DNA from 3 places in the Streptomyces sp. HUAS TT7 genome. Region 3 is predicted to be linked to each of the others. Evidence: riboswitches for the same ligand, from Rfam matches in the RefSeq annotation. Region 3 holds a riboswitch; each other region holds the start of a gene.
The links. Region 3 has a riboswitch for S-adenosylmethionine ahead of ACSHXC_RS28220 (aminotransferase class V-fold PLP-dependent enzyme). Riboswitches for the same ligand answer to the same signal wherever they lie in the genome.
Positions count from the first base shown of each region.

Region 1: linked by a shared signal. The riboswitch ahead of thrC (threonine synthase) and the one ahead of ACSHXC_RS28220 (aminotransferase class V-fold PLP-dependent enzyme) in region 3 are both predicted to bind S-adenosylmethionine.
Region 2: linked by a shared signal. The riboswitch ahead of ACSHXC_RS35385 (putative leader peptide) and the one ahead of ACSHXC_RS28220 (aminotransferase class V-fold PLP-dependent enzyme) in region 3 are both predicted to bind S-adenosylmethionine.

Region 1 is NZ_CP196175.1:3,960,094-3,964,587, reverse strand. Features, by position in the region: gene ACSHXC_RS17840 (alpha,alpha-trehalose-phosphate synthase (UDP-forming)) at 1-1,297, opposite strand, end outside; gene ACSHXC_RS17835 (glucosyl-3-phosphoglycerate synthase) at 1,372-2,337, opposite strand; SAM riboswitch class I at 2,474-2,629, shown strand; gene thrC (threonine synthase) at 2,647-3,945, shown strand; gene ACSHXC_RS17825 (MoaD/ThiS family protein) at 4,007-4,282, shown strand.
Region 2 is NZ_CP196175.1:7,798,608-7,803,101, forward strand. Features, by position in the region: gene ACSHXC_RS35370 (cytochrome P450 family protein) at 1-419, shown strand, start outside; gene ACSHXC_RS35375 (L-tyrosine/L-tryptophan isonitrile synthase family protein) at 549-1,484, shown strand; gene ACSHXC_RS35380 (hypothetical protein) at 1,645-2,448, opposite strand; gene ACSHXC_RS35385 (putative leader peptide) at 2,600-2,665, opposite strand; SAM riboswitch class IV at 2,702-2,846, opposite strand; gene ACSHXC_RS35390 (hypothetical protein) at 3,003-3,137, shown strand; gene ACSHXC_RS35395 (putative leader peptide) at 3,430-3,552, shown strand; gene ACSHXC_RS35400 (LLM class flavin-dependent oxidoreductase) at 3,625-4,494, shown strand, end outside.
Region 3 is NZ_CP196175.1:6,272,863-6,277,356, forward strand. Features, by position in the region: gene qcrB (cytochrome bc1 complex cytochrome b subunit) at 1-915, shown strand, start outside; gene trpD (anthranilate phosphoribosyltransferase) at 1,101-2,165, shown strand; SAM riboswitch class IV at 2,302-2,419, shown strand; gene ACSHXC_RS28220 (aminotransferase class V-fold PLP-dependent enzyme) at 2,667-4,058, shown strand; gene ACSHXC_RS28225 (Lrp/AsnC family transcriptional regulator) at 4,323-4,494, opposite strand, start outside.

The sequences.
Region 1 (4,494 bases), 2.3 Mb from region 3:
CCCCGAGCTCCGCAACCGCCCCCGCCTCCCGCGAAAGGACCAGCACGCACCCCGAGTCGGACACCACCGGAACCTCCTTGGCGACGAGGTTCATGCCGTCCCGGACGGGGTTGACGAGGGCGACGTCCGCGAGCCGGTACGCGGCGAGCGACCGGGCGAAGTCGTCCTGGACGTGAAGGACGACAGGAGTCCAACCCGGCACCGCGTAAACGGAGTTGATCTCATCGGCCACCCGCCCCACCTCCTCCGTGTACTCCCGGTACACCGCCAGATCCTGCCGAGAGGGATACGCGAAGGCCACGTGCACGACCCGCTCCCGCCACTCCGGGTGCGTGTCCAGCAGATGCCGGTACGCGAGGAGCCCCCGCACGATGTTCTTGGACAGCTCGGTGCGGTCGACCCGCACGATGGTCCGGCGGCCCTCCCCGACCTGCTCGCGCAGAGCGGCCATGCGCTCCTCGACATCGGCCTCGTGCGCACGCCGCCGCAGGAAGTCGCCGTCCGCGCCGAGCGGATGCACGGCGAGGTCGGTCTCGCGGGCAGCGCGTTCCCCACTCGCCCCATGCCGGAAGAAAACCCGCCCCTCCCCGCCGGGCGAGCCGACCACCTCCCCCTCCTCCGCCCCCAGCACCCCCGAGACCGACCCCGCGAACGCGGAGGCCCACCGCCAGGTGAGGAACCCCAGCCGGTCCGCCCCCAGCATCCCCCGCAGCAACTGCCGCGCGATGTCGTCCGGGAGCATCCGGAAGTAGTCCACCGGCGCCCACGGCGTGTGCGAGAAGTGGGCGATGCGCAGATCGGGGCGGAGCGAGCGGAGCATCCCCGGCACCAGGGCCAGGTGGTAGTCCTGCACCAGGACGCGCGCCCCGTCCGCCGCCTCCGCCGCCAGCGCCTCGGCGAAGGCGCGGTTGTACGCCTCGTACGACGCCCACTGCCGCCGGAACTCCGCGTCGAAGACCGGCTCGAACGGCGTCTGGTACAGCATGTGCTGGACGAACCACAGCACCGAGTTCGCGATGCCGTTGTACGCGTCGGAGAAGACGGCCGGGTCGATGTCCAGCATCCGGGCGCCCGTCTCACCCACGCCGCGCCGCACCGCCTCGCGGTCACCGTCGCCGAGCGCCGCGCACACCCACACCGACTCCACGTCGGAGCCGATCGCGCTCAGCCCGGAGACGAGCCCGCCCCCGCCCCGCCTGGATTCGAGGGACCCGTCCTCCTTCAGCGCGTACGAGACGGGGCCGCGATTCGACGCGACGAGTACCTGGGCCCTGGGGGTGGCGTGCGCGGTGACCATGTTGCGGAACCTAGCCCGCCCCGCAACCCCTCAAACACGCGTACGCCCGCCCCCGGGAGCGGGATCCGGCCGTCCTACGCCGCCCGGTGCACCGCGTATTCCTCGATGTCCCGCATGGGCGGCCGCTCCTCCGTGTCCACGGCGTACGTATGCGGCACGAAGCCGTGCTCACCGCGCTCGAACTGGGTCAGCTCCGGCCGTACGAGATGGCCACGGGACAGCCTCAGCTGCGCGGTGCGGTAGATCGTGGCGGCCATCCTGCCGAGCGCCTGCCCGTCCTGGTGGCGGTGCTTGCGTACGCCCACGTCGACCTGCGCCAGCGCGTCGAGCCCCACCGTATGCAGCGAGTCGACGAGCAGCGCGAGCTCCACCCCGTACCCGACGGGGAACGGAAGCCGCTCCAGGAGCGAGCGCCTCGCCGCGTACTCGCCCCCCAACGGCTGGACGATTCCGGCCAGTTGGGGCCAGTGGAGATTGAGCAGCGGCCGCGCCACCAGCTCGGTGACCCGGCCCCCCTGGCCCGCCGTCTCCCCCAAGGGGCGGTCCTCGCCGAAGGGGCGGTCGTACATCGCCTTGACGAAGTCCACGTCCGGGTCGGTCAGGAGCGGCCCGACGATCCCGGAGACGAACCCCGCGTCGAAGTCCTTCAGGTCCGCGTCGATGAAGCACACGATGTCGCCGCTGGTCACGAGCAGCGAGCGCCACAGCACCTCGCCCTTGCCGGGCAGCGCGGGTATGCGCGGCAGGATCGAGTCCCGGTGGACGACCCGGGCGCCGGCCTCCGCCGCGACCTCGGCCGTACGGTCGCCGGACCCGGAGTCGATCACCACGAGCTCGTCGACCAGGGGCACCGAATCGGTCATCAGCCCGCGCCGGATCGCGGCCACGATGTCACCGACGGTGGCCTCCTCGTCGAGGGCGGGCAGTACGACACTGACGGTCGTACCCGTGCGCTGTTTCGCGGCCAGGATCCGCTCGATCGGCCGCTCCGTCGCGGACCAGGAACGCCTGCTCAGCCAGCGCTCCACCTCTTCCAGCACGGTTCCTGGCCTCCTCATGTGATCCATCTCGCGGTTCGGACGACTATCTCAACCGTCCCGGCCTTCGGTTACAGTCTTGAACAACGCGGATGACCGTCGCATGTCGGGGGTCGTCGTCACGCTGACAATCGAATACCGCTCATCCAGAGGGGCAGAGGGAAACGGCCCGTTGAAGCCCCGGCAACCCTCCAGTCGGTTCTCGTCGATCTCCACGATCCAAGACACGAGGCCACCGGCTAGGGAAGGTGCCAAATCCGTCTCATGGCGATGTTCGCCATGAGGAAGATGAGGAGAAAGGGCCTCCCCTCCATGTCTGCACAGACTGTCGAAAACCGTACCGCTGCCGACAATGCCGTTGATCTCGGTCCGGCGTCCGGGCTTTCCTGCCGCGAGTGCGGCCAGCGTTTCGAACTTGGCCCGATCTTCGCCTGCGAACTGTGTTTCGGACCGCTCGAAGTGGCTTATGACCTGCCGCTCGGCGACCCCGAGGCGCTGCGCAAGCAGATCGAGGCGGGCCCCGAGAACATCTGGCGTTACGCGCCGCTGCTGCCCGTCCCCGCCGACGTCGCCGACAAGCCGAACCTGAACCCCGGCTTCACCAAGCTCGTCAAGGCCGAGAACCTGGCGCGCGAGCTGGGCGTCGAGCCCGGCAAGCTGTTCGTCAAGGACGACTCCGGCAACCCGACGCACTCCTTCAAGGACCGCGTCGTCGCCCAGGCCCTGGAGGCCGCGCGCGCCTTCGGCTTCACCACGCTCTCCTGCTCCTCCACCGGAAACCTCGCGGGCGCGGTCGGCGCCGCCGCCGCGCGGGCCGGCTTCCGCTCCTGCGTGTTCATCCCGCACGACCTGGAGCAGGGCAAGGTCGTCATGGCCGCGGTGTACGGCGGCGAGCTCGTCGGCATCGAGGGCAACTACGACGACGTGAACCGCTTCTGCTCCGAGCTCATCGGCGACCCGCTGGGCGAGGGCTGGGGCTTCGTCAACGTCAACCTGCGGCCGTACTACGGCGAGGGCTCCAAGACGCTGGCGTACGAGATCTGCGAGCAGCTCGGCTGGCGGCTGCCGGACCAACTGGTCATCCCGATCGCCTCGGGCTCCCAGCTCACCAAGATCGACAAGGGCCTCCAGGAGCTCATCAAGCTCGGCCTCGTCGAGGACAAGCCGTACAAGATCTTCGGCGCGCAGGCCGAGGGCTGCTCCCCGGTGTCGACCGCCTTCAAGGCCGGTCACGACGTCGTACGCCCCCAGAAGCCGGACACCATCGCCAAGTCGCTCGCGATCGGCAACCCGGCGGACGGCCCGTACGTCCTGGACATCGCGCGCCGTACGGGCGGTGCGGTGGAGGACGTGAACGACGGGCAGATCGTCGACGCGATCAAGCTCCTCGCCCGGACCGAGGGCATCTTCGCGGAGACCGCGGGTGGCGTGACGGTGGGCGTCACCAAGAAGCTCATCGAGGCCGGTCTGATCGACCCGTCGCTCACCACGGTCGTGCTCAACACCGGTGACGGGCTCAAGACCCTGGACGCGGTGGCCGCCACGTCCCAGGCGACCGCGACCATCCGCCCGAGCCTGGACGCCTTCCGAGAAGCCGGCCTCGCCCACTGAGCCGCTGCCGGACGGGGCCCAGCCCGCTGAGCCACTGCTGAACGAAGAGGAGCACCGAACCATGAGCGTGAACGTCCGCATCCCCACGATTCTCCGCACCTACACCGGCGGCCGGGCCGAGGTCGCCGCCGAGGGCGCCACCCTCGCCGAGGTCATCGCCGACCTGGAGAAGAACCACACCGGCATCGCCGCGCGCGTCCTGGACGACCAGGGCAAACTGCGCCGCTTCGTCAACGTGTACGTCAACGACGACGACGTGCGCTTCGAGCAGGGCCTGCAGACGGCCACCCCGGAGGGCGCCGGCGTCTCGATCATCCCGGCGGTCGCGGGCGGCTGACCGCCGGCGCACGTAACTAAATCCGTACCCACAGTTGAACCCAGAGTTGCCCTCTCCGCACGAGAAGCGGAGGGGGCAATTCAGCATGGTTGAGCGGGGTACAGTTGGGGAAGCGCCTTCGCTTCGAGTGCCAAGTGCATATGAGAACGCGACAACATGAGGTCAAAGTGTGTGTGTCCTTTGTGCCTTAAGTGCGCTTTGCCCGGCCCGAC
Region 2 (4,494 bases), 1.5 Mb from region 3:
AGGACCCGTCCCTCCTGCCCCGCGCGGTCGAGGAACTCCTGCGCTATGACAGCGCCTTCGAACTCGCGACCTGGCGCTTCCTCGCCGAGGACGACGACCTGTACGGCACCCGCGTCCCGGCCGGCGACTCGGTGATCGTCTCCCTGTGTGCCGCCAACCGCGACCCGCGCCGCTTCCCCGACCCCGACATCCTCGACCTGGAGCGCACTCCCAACCCTCACCTCGCCTTCGGCCACGGCATCCACTTCTGCCCCGGAGCCGCCCTCGCCCGCACGGAACTCCAGATCGCCCTCGGCACCCTGCTGACCCGCCTTCCGGGCCTCCACCTGACCATCCCGGACGAGGACATCGAGTGGATCCCGGCCGTCCTGGGCCGCGGCACCAACCGTCTGCCGGTCGGCTACGACCGCCGCGGCTGACACCCACTGCCCGTCTCGGCACGGGCAGCCCCCACACCCCTGCCTGATCCCCCCCCGCCCGAACGGCGCCCGGGCCCCTCCCGCCACGGCGCCGTCCCGCCATGCCCGCGTCCCCTCCGGAGGAACGACATGACGCTGCTGACGACAGCCCCCGGCGCCCTCCCCACGACCCTCGGCGCCTCCATCCTGAACCTGCTGCTGCCTCACCACCGAAGTACGGACAACACCCGCGTGAGAGCGGAGGCGTTCCCTCACCAACTCCGGCAGATCGCCGCGTACATACGCGAAGGCGCCCCCATCGTCTTCACGCTTCCGGGCTTCCCCTGCAAGTCCCCCAACCCGGCGAAGGTCCTGGGCCACCTCCCCGACCAGGGAGAACTCCTTTCTCTCCGCTTCTTGGACACCCTGTGTGGCGAGATCCAGCGCATCTATCCACCCGGCGCGCACGTGGTCATCTGCTCGGACGGCCACATCTTCGGCGATCTGATCCGAGTCCCGGACGCGCACATCGACGCGTACGCCGACGGACTCCGCCGAGTCATAGCCGACCTGGGCCTCAGCCGCCTGTCGGTGTTCGACCTCCGCGATGTACTCGGCGACCTCCCGCACCACACGAAACGCGCCCACGTCCACGAGCGGTACGCACCCACGGCCGAGGCCCTGCGCGCCGAGGTGCGTACGGACGAGAACACCCTCGCCCTCTACCGGGGCATCACCCGCTTCCTGGTCGAAGACACGGCCGGCTTCACCGGCACCCGCTCCGCCCTCCAACGCGAGTGCCGCCGGCGTGCCTACGGCGTCATCCAGCGCAGCCGCGCCTGGGGCGACCTGATCGCCGAGCGCCACCCCCGCTGCGTGCGCCTGTCCATCCACCCCCAACCGGTAGGCGCCCCCAAGTTCGGCATCCGTCTCCTCGACGCCCCCGACGCCTGGACGACCCCCTGGCACTCGGCGGCCCTGCGCCGCACCGACGGCACATGGACCCTCATGCCCCGCACCGAGGCAGCCCGTCTCGGCCGCCTGGTCCTGCGGGAGGACAGGCCCAGCCATTTCCAGCAGGGCTGATCACCGGACAGACCCACATCTGCCCTCACTCATGGTGGTCGTTCCTCTCGGCTCGAAGACGAAGGCGGCGCCCTGGCAGAGCGGCCCGAGAGGAAGACAGGGGGAGATCCGGCCACGACGCCCCCGGGGAAACCAAACCGGTCACCGTCCGGTCATCCGGTCAATGCCGCTCCCTGCCCAGCGTGTTCGATGGCAACACCGTCTTGATCGCGTTCCGGAAAGCGGGACGGTCGCCGAGCCGTCGCACATAGTCCCCGAGCCTGGGGGGTGCACACCTCAGCTCGTCCCGGTCGAGGTGGACGAGCGCCACCCACAGGTCCACGTCCGCGGCTGTCAACTCCGTTCCCAGCGCGCAGGGATGGCGGGCGAGGCTGCGGTCGAGGAGGGCCAGTGCCGCCTGTCGCGCCGAGGACGGCGCGGCCGGAGTGACGTCCCGGTCCAGCAGGGTGCGCAAGGCTTCGATGTCCGCGACGAGGTGCGGCGGCCGGAGAGCGGCGTGCCGGGCGCCTTCCTCACCGGCGAGGGGGCCCGCCAGGTCGCGGAGGATGTCGGGGGTGTGGTTGCTGACGATCCGTCCGCTCCAGCGGTCGCGCAGCGCGGGCGCTGTCAGGGGTCCGTCGAAGTGGTAGACCGTGGTCTCGTACGCGCGGTGCAGCTCGGCGTAGCCGTCGGGGGTCGCGGCAAGGGAGGTCAGGAGTGTCGTGGCGACCGACTCGCGCAGACCGAGCAGGTCGAGGGTGATCGAGATGCGCAGCGACCTGGGACAACTCCCGCACAGAAACAGGTCGTAGCGCCGGGGCGCGGGATAGAAGCCGCCGGCCGCGCCGACGCCGATCCGGCTGCGGAAACGACGAGGGTGGGGGACCGTCGTGATCGTGCCGGGGCGCGGAAGCGAAGCGGGCGCCGGCGACTGACATCCGGTGGAGGCGGCGGTGCGGGACATGCGGGAAACGGTCTCGGGCATGACTCTCCCTGGGAATGAGATGCCACTGCGGCTTGGTGGCGTCAGCGGCTGGATGCGGGGGCGGCTGCGTCGGTCGGTGATCGTCCGCATCGCGCGGAATCGGCGGACCAGACGCGGGTCGATGACGGATCAGACGCAGATCCGTCGCGGATCAGTAAGCGCTGGAGACGCGCTGGAGATCGATGTGCAGGCGCCTGGTCAAGCCGCTCCTGGGCATGTCCACCCGTCTCACCTCCGGGGCTCGCGAGACGCGAGACCACGCTTGCCCCGCCGGTGCCGACGGGACCCGGTCGTCACCCGGGGCACCCCGTCGCGGCGGAAGGGTTGCCTGTCAGCGGGCCGGGGCCGATGACCACTGGAGCGGGCGAACCGCGGTGTGGGCGCTGACAATCGTGACCGTCCACGTCAGTCTGAGCGGGCTTCGTTACGCCGTCAAGAAGCTTGGGCGAGCGGTCTCATCTGGTGGTCCGCAGCGTTGACATTCCCCTCGGTGCCTGGCTACCGTCCGCGGACGACGTGCGGCCCCCGGGCCCGGAGAAGTGACGGTGACAGTGATGCGCGCAGCTGACGGGACGGCCGCTCGGCGGCACCCCGGCCGCATCCCGCTGTGCACGGACCGTGCCGTCGACCTGCTGCGCGTCAGCAGCGCGCTGTGTACGGCCATGAGCAGCGCCCTCCGCCGAGGCTGACGCTCCCCGCGCCTGTGCCCACCGCTGTCGCGATGCGGCAGCTTGGGCTCGACAGTCCCTTTGGGCTCACGGCCACCCGCCCACCCACATCACCGCAGGATTTCCGCCGCTCCCGGGCAAGGACCCCGTCGGCCGTGACGGAACAAGAGCGTGACGGAACACAAGAGGTCGAACTCCGGGAAGGAAAGGCGTAGTTGTGGTGTTGGGCCTGCTGAAGAGCGCGCGGCGCCCTGCCGGGGAGCCGTCCGCGCCGGGTCGGCAAGGACCCCGGGTCCACCGGGCGGAAAGGGCGGTGAGCAGGGTGCTTTCGTCCCGTCGCCGTGTCGCCGATCCGGTGCCGCCCCGCCGTCTGCACCTGTACTCCCGGCATCACATCGACCTGCTGCGCGTCGCCGGCGCGCTCTGTCGCCCCTGACGTTCCCTCGCGACCGCGCCCCTCGCACGGGGCCGGGTTCCTCGTACGGATCTTCAGGAAGGCATCACCGCCGTGACCTCATCACCCTCTCCTCTGCACCTCGCTGTCGCTCTCGACGGCACCGGCTGGCATCCGGCGTCCTGGCGGGAGCCGGTGGCCCGTCCCCGCGATCTGCTCACCGCCGGGTACTGGGCCGGCCTCGTCGCGGAGGCCGAACACGGACTGCTCGACCTCGTGACCATCGAGGACGGTCTGGGGCTCCAGTCGTCGCAGCTCACCGAGCCCGATGACCGTACCGACCAGGTGCGCGGCCGCCTCGACGCCGTCCTCATCGCCGCCCGCGTCGCGCCGCTGACCCGGCACATCGGTGTGGTGCCGTCCGTGGTGACCACGCACACCGAGCCGTTCCACATCTCGAAGGCGATCGCCACGCTCGACTACGTGAGTTCGGGCCGCGCCGGCGTACGCGTGCAGATCGACGCGCGCCCCAACGAGGCCGCGCACTTCGGGCGCCGGACCATCCCCCCGCTGCCCGCCGGAGGCTACAACACCCCTGCCGGGCAGGACGCGGTGCGCCCGCACTTCGACGAGGCGGCCGACTACGTCGAAGTAGTGCGCAGGCTCTGGGACAGCTGGGAGGACGACGCGGAGATCCGGGACGCGGCCACCGGGCGTTTCATCGACCGCGAGAAGCTGCACTACATCGACTTCGAGGGCGAGCACTTCCGTGTGAAGGGCCCTTCGATCACCCCGCGCCCGCCGCAGGGGCAGCCGGTCGTCAGCGCGCTCGCCCACGCGACCCTCTCGTACCGGCTGGTGGCCAGGGCCGCCGACATCGGGTACGTCACCCCGCACGACACCGCCCAGGCGCGCGCGATCGTGGCGGAGATCCGCGCCGAGCAGGCGGCGGCGGGACGCGCGGGCGGCACCGTGCACATCTTC
Region 3 (4,494 bases):
AAGCACACCCAGTTCGCGGGTCCGGGACGTACGAACAAGAACGTCGTCGGCATGCCGCTGCTCCCGGTGTACATGGCGAAGGCGGGCGGCTTCTTCTTCCTGGTCTTCGGTGTCATCGCGGTGGTCGCGGCGATCGCCTCGATCAACCCGATCTGGGCGATCGGCCCCTACCGTCCGGACCAGGTGTCCACCGGCGCCCAGCCCGACTGGTACATGGGCTTCTCCGAAGGCCTCATCCGTGTGATGCCGGGCTGGGAGATCAACCTGTGGGGCCACACGCTCGTCCTGGGTGTGTTCATTCCGCTGGTGATCTTCCCGCTGGTCCTGGCGACCATCGCGGTGTACCCGTTCATCGAGTCCTGGATCACCGGCGACAAGCGCGAGCACCACATCGCGGACCGGCCGCGCAACGCGCCGACCCGTACCGCGTTCGGTGTCGCGTGGATCACCTGGTACATGGTGCTGCTCATCGGTGGTGGAAACGACCTCTGGGCGACCCACTTCCACCTCTCGATCAACGTCATCACCTGGTTCGTGCGGATCGCGTTCTTCGTGGCCCCGGTCCTCGCGTTCGTCGCCACCAAGCGGATCTGCCTGGGTCTGCAGCGCCGCGACGCCGAGAAGGTGCTGCACGGACGCGAGTCCGGCATCATCAAGCGGCTGCCGCACGGTGAGTTCATCGAGGTCCACGAGCCGCTGGACGCCAATGCGCGCTACAAGCTCACGGCGCACGAGCAGTACAAGCCGGCCGAGATCGGCCCGACGGTCGACGAGAACGGTGTCGCCCGCAAGATCTCGCGGACGCAGAAGCTGCGCGCCAAGCTCAGCAAGGGCTACTTCGGCGAGGGGAACCAGATCCCCAAGCCGACGGCCGAGGAGTACGAAGAGATCACGAGCGGCCACGGCCACCACTGATCTCTGCTTGACCTGACGGTCGCCACAACCGAGGCTCCGGCCCGGCCCCTTCACGGGTGCCGGGCCGGGGTCTTTTGCGTACGCGGCCTTTCGCACGTCCGCACTGCGGGCACGGGCGCGGGGTGCCCCGCCCCTGTCGATAGGCTTGCGGGCGGTATCCAGTCCCCTGACCACCAGGAGCGAGCATGAGCGCTGTTCCCCCCACCGGAGGCGACACCGTGGCGGCCCACTCCTGGCCGGGCGTCCTGGACGCGCTCCTGAGCGGCACCGACCAGAGCGCCGACGTGACCGCCTGGGCGATGGACAGGATCATGCGGGGCGAGGCCACCGACGCCCAGATCGCCGCCTTCGCGGTGGCCCTGCGCGCCAAGGGCGAGACCGTCGCCGAGATCACCGGCCTGGTGCGCACCATGTACGAGCACGCCAACCTCATCGAGGTGCCGGGCCCCAGCGTGGACATCGTCGGCACCGGCGGCGACAACGCCAAGACCGTCAACATCTCCACCATGTCGGCGATCGTGGTGGCCGGCACCGGCGCCAAGGTCGTCAAGCACGGCAACCGGGCCGCCTCCTCGGCCAGTGGCGCCTCCGACGTACTGGAGAAGCTCGGCGTAAACCTCGACCTCACCCCGCAGCGGGTCGTCGAGGTCGCGGAGGAGGCCGGCATCACATTCTGCTTCGCCGTGAAGTTCCACCCGGCGCTGCGCTACGTCGCCGCGGCCCGCCGCGAGATGGGCATCCGCACCACGTTCAACTTCCTCGGCCCGCTGACCAATCCGGCCCGGGTACGGGCCCAGGCGACCGGGGTCGCGGACGCGCGGATGGCGCCCATCGTGGCGGGCGTGCTCGCCGAACGCGGCTCCTCCGCGCTGGTCTTCCGCGGCGACGACGGCCTCGACGAGCTGACCACCACCGGTACGTCCCGGGTGTGGGTGGTGCGCGACGGCCATGTGCGCGAGGAGGCCTTCGACCCGCGGGACGTCGGCATCGAGACGGTGCCCATCGAGGCGCTGCGCGGCGCGGACTCCTCGTACAACGCCGATGTCGCCCGCCGCCTCCTCGCGGGCGAGCGCGGGCCGGTGCGGGACGCGGTGCTGCTCAACTCGGCGGCGGCCCTGGTCGCCCTCGAACCGGGGCAGGGCCCGCTCGCGGGGCAGCTCGGCGCCGCGATGGCCCGGGCCGCCGAGGCCATCGACTCGGGGTCGGCCCGGCGCGCCCTGCAGCGGTGGGTCGCGGCCAGCAACGCCTGAGCCGTACGTCCCGGTCCGTAAGTCCTGAGCCGTACGGAGCCGTACGTCCTTTCCGTACGGGATGTGACGCAAGGCGCAGTCCAGATCGCGGACTGTGCCTTGCGCACGCCGGGACCTGTGGCAGGATGCTGTTCAAGGTCATGAGTGACAGCGATTTAGGCCCCGGCTCGCTGTCCGGCAACCCTCCGTCCGTGGCGGGGTGCCCCGGGTGAAGACCAGGTCGTAGGCAGCAAGGCCTACGGCAAGCGCGGACCCCTGGACATCGCGTGATGTCACAGCCCTGGGGTCCTGGTCCTCAAGGGAGCAGTCTCGTGAGCAAGCGAATGCGATAGGGCGTACCGCCCCTTCTTCACACCCTCCGCGCACCCTTCTTCGGGCTGCGTGTTCGAGGTCAACACCCGTACACGGCAAGGCAGTCGAACCCTCTCGCTCGATGCAGGGTCGCGCCGCCGTACCCGGGATCCGAAGTCAACTCGCCTTTTCCTGCCGGGAGATACCGCCATGTCCGCACGCCCTGCCGCCACCGTCACCGCTTCCGCCGCCGTCGAGTCCGCCGACCCCTGCTGTGCGGCGCCGCTGCCGGTGCTCGGCCACGATGTCACCGTGCCGCTGGTCACCGGTGGCGAGGTGACCTACGCCGCCCTCGACTACGCGGCGAGCGCGCCCGCCCTCCAGCGGGTCTGGGACGACGTCGCCGCGTACGCCCCCTACTACGGCAGCGTGCACCGCGGGGCCGGCTACCTCTCGCAGCTCTCCACCGACCTGTTCGAGAACAGCCGCGAGACGGTGGCCGAGTTCCTCGACTGCCGCCCCGGCGACCAAGTCGTGTTCACCCGCTCCACCACGGACTCGCTGAATCTGCTCGCCCAGGTGATCCCGGCGAACTGCGAGGTCTTCGTCTTCGAGACCGAGCACCACGCCTCGCTGCTGCCGTGGCGCGACGCCCGCGTGACGTACCTGAACGCGCCGCGCACCCCGCAGCAGGCCGTCGAGACCCTGGAGCGCGCGCTCGCCGACCGCGACCCCTACGGCCCGGCGCTCGTGTGCGTCACCGGCGCGTCCAACGTCACCGGTGAGCTGTGGCCGGTGAGGGAACTCGCCGCCGCGGCGCACGCCCACGGCGCCCGCATCGTCCTCGACGCCGCCCAGCTCGCGCCCCATCACCCCGTCTCCGTACGGGAGTTGGACGTCGACTGGATCGCCTTCTCCGGGCACAAGCTGTACGCGCCGTTCGGCTCGGGCGTGCTCGCCGGGCGCGCGGACTGGCTCCAGGAGTCCGAGCCGTACCTGGCCGGCGGCGGCGCCTCCAAGAAGGTCGCGCGGCGCGCCGACGGCGGCGTGGACGTCGAGTGGCACACCACGGCCGCCCGCCACGAGGCCGGGTCGCCCAACGTCATCGGCGTCTACTCCATCGCCTCCGCCTGCAAGGCGCTGACCGAGGCCGGCTTCGACTCGCTGGTCGAGCGGGAGCGGCACCTGATCGCGAAGGTGCGGGCCGGCCTGGCGGAGGTGCCCGAGGTGCGGGTCCTGTCCCTGTTCGGCGACGACGCGCCCCGGGTCGGCGTCATCTCGTTCGTCGTCGACGGCTGGAACAGCTCGCACTTCGCGGCGGCGCTGTCCGCGGAGTACGGGATCGGGGTGCGCGACGGCCTCTTCTGCGCCCACCCGCTGGTGCGCACCCTGCTCGGCAGCGACCCGCAGGACCCGGGCGAGTGCGGGGCGCCCGAGGCGGAGCCGGGAGAGCGCTCGCTCAACGCGATCCGGGTCAGCTTCGGGGCGGGTACCCCGGACGAGCACGTCGACCGCTTCGTGCGGGCGGTACGGGAGCTGGTCACCCAGGGGGCGAAGTGGCAGTACCGCACGGAGGCCGGGCGCTGCGTCCCGGCGGTGTAAACCCCGCCGGGCCACGCCTACCGGGGGCTGTCGCCCCCGGAATCCCCGGGGCTCCGCCCCGGACCTCGTTCGTGCCTTAAGGGCGCTCGTCCTCAATCTCCCCCAAGGCCTTAAGGGCCAGGGGGGACCCCCATGACAGGCTGGGTATGCCCGTACCGCACTCTGCCAGGGGCGCGGGGAACTGCGCGACCAGCCGGCCACGGTCCGCAGCCGAACGACGTCGGGAGCGGGGGTTCGGGGGCGCAGCCCCCGAGCAAAAGGGGGTTACGAGTCCAGGCCGATCGCGAAGGCCGCCTCCAGGTCGTGCTGGGAATACGTGCGGAACGCGACATGCGTATCCGTGCCCTCGACCCCCGGGATCTTGCTGATGCTGCCCGGGATGATGTCCGCGAGGTCGTCGTGGCGGGCCACCCTGACCAGCGCGATCAAGTCGTAC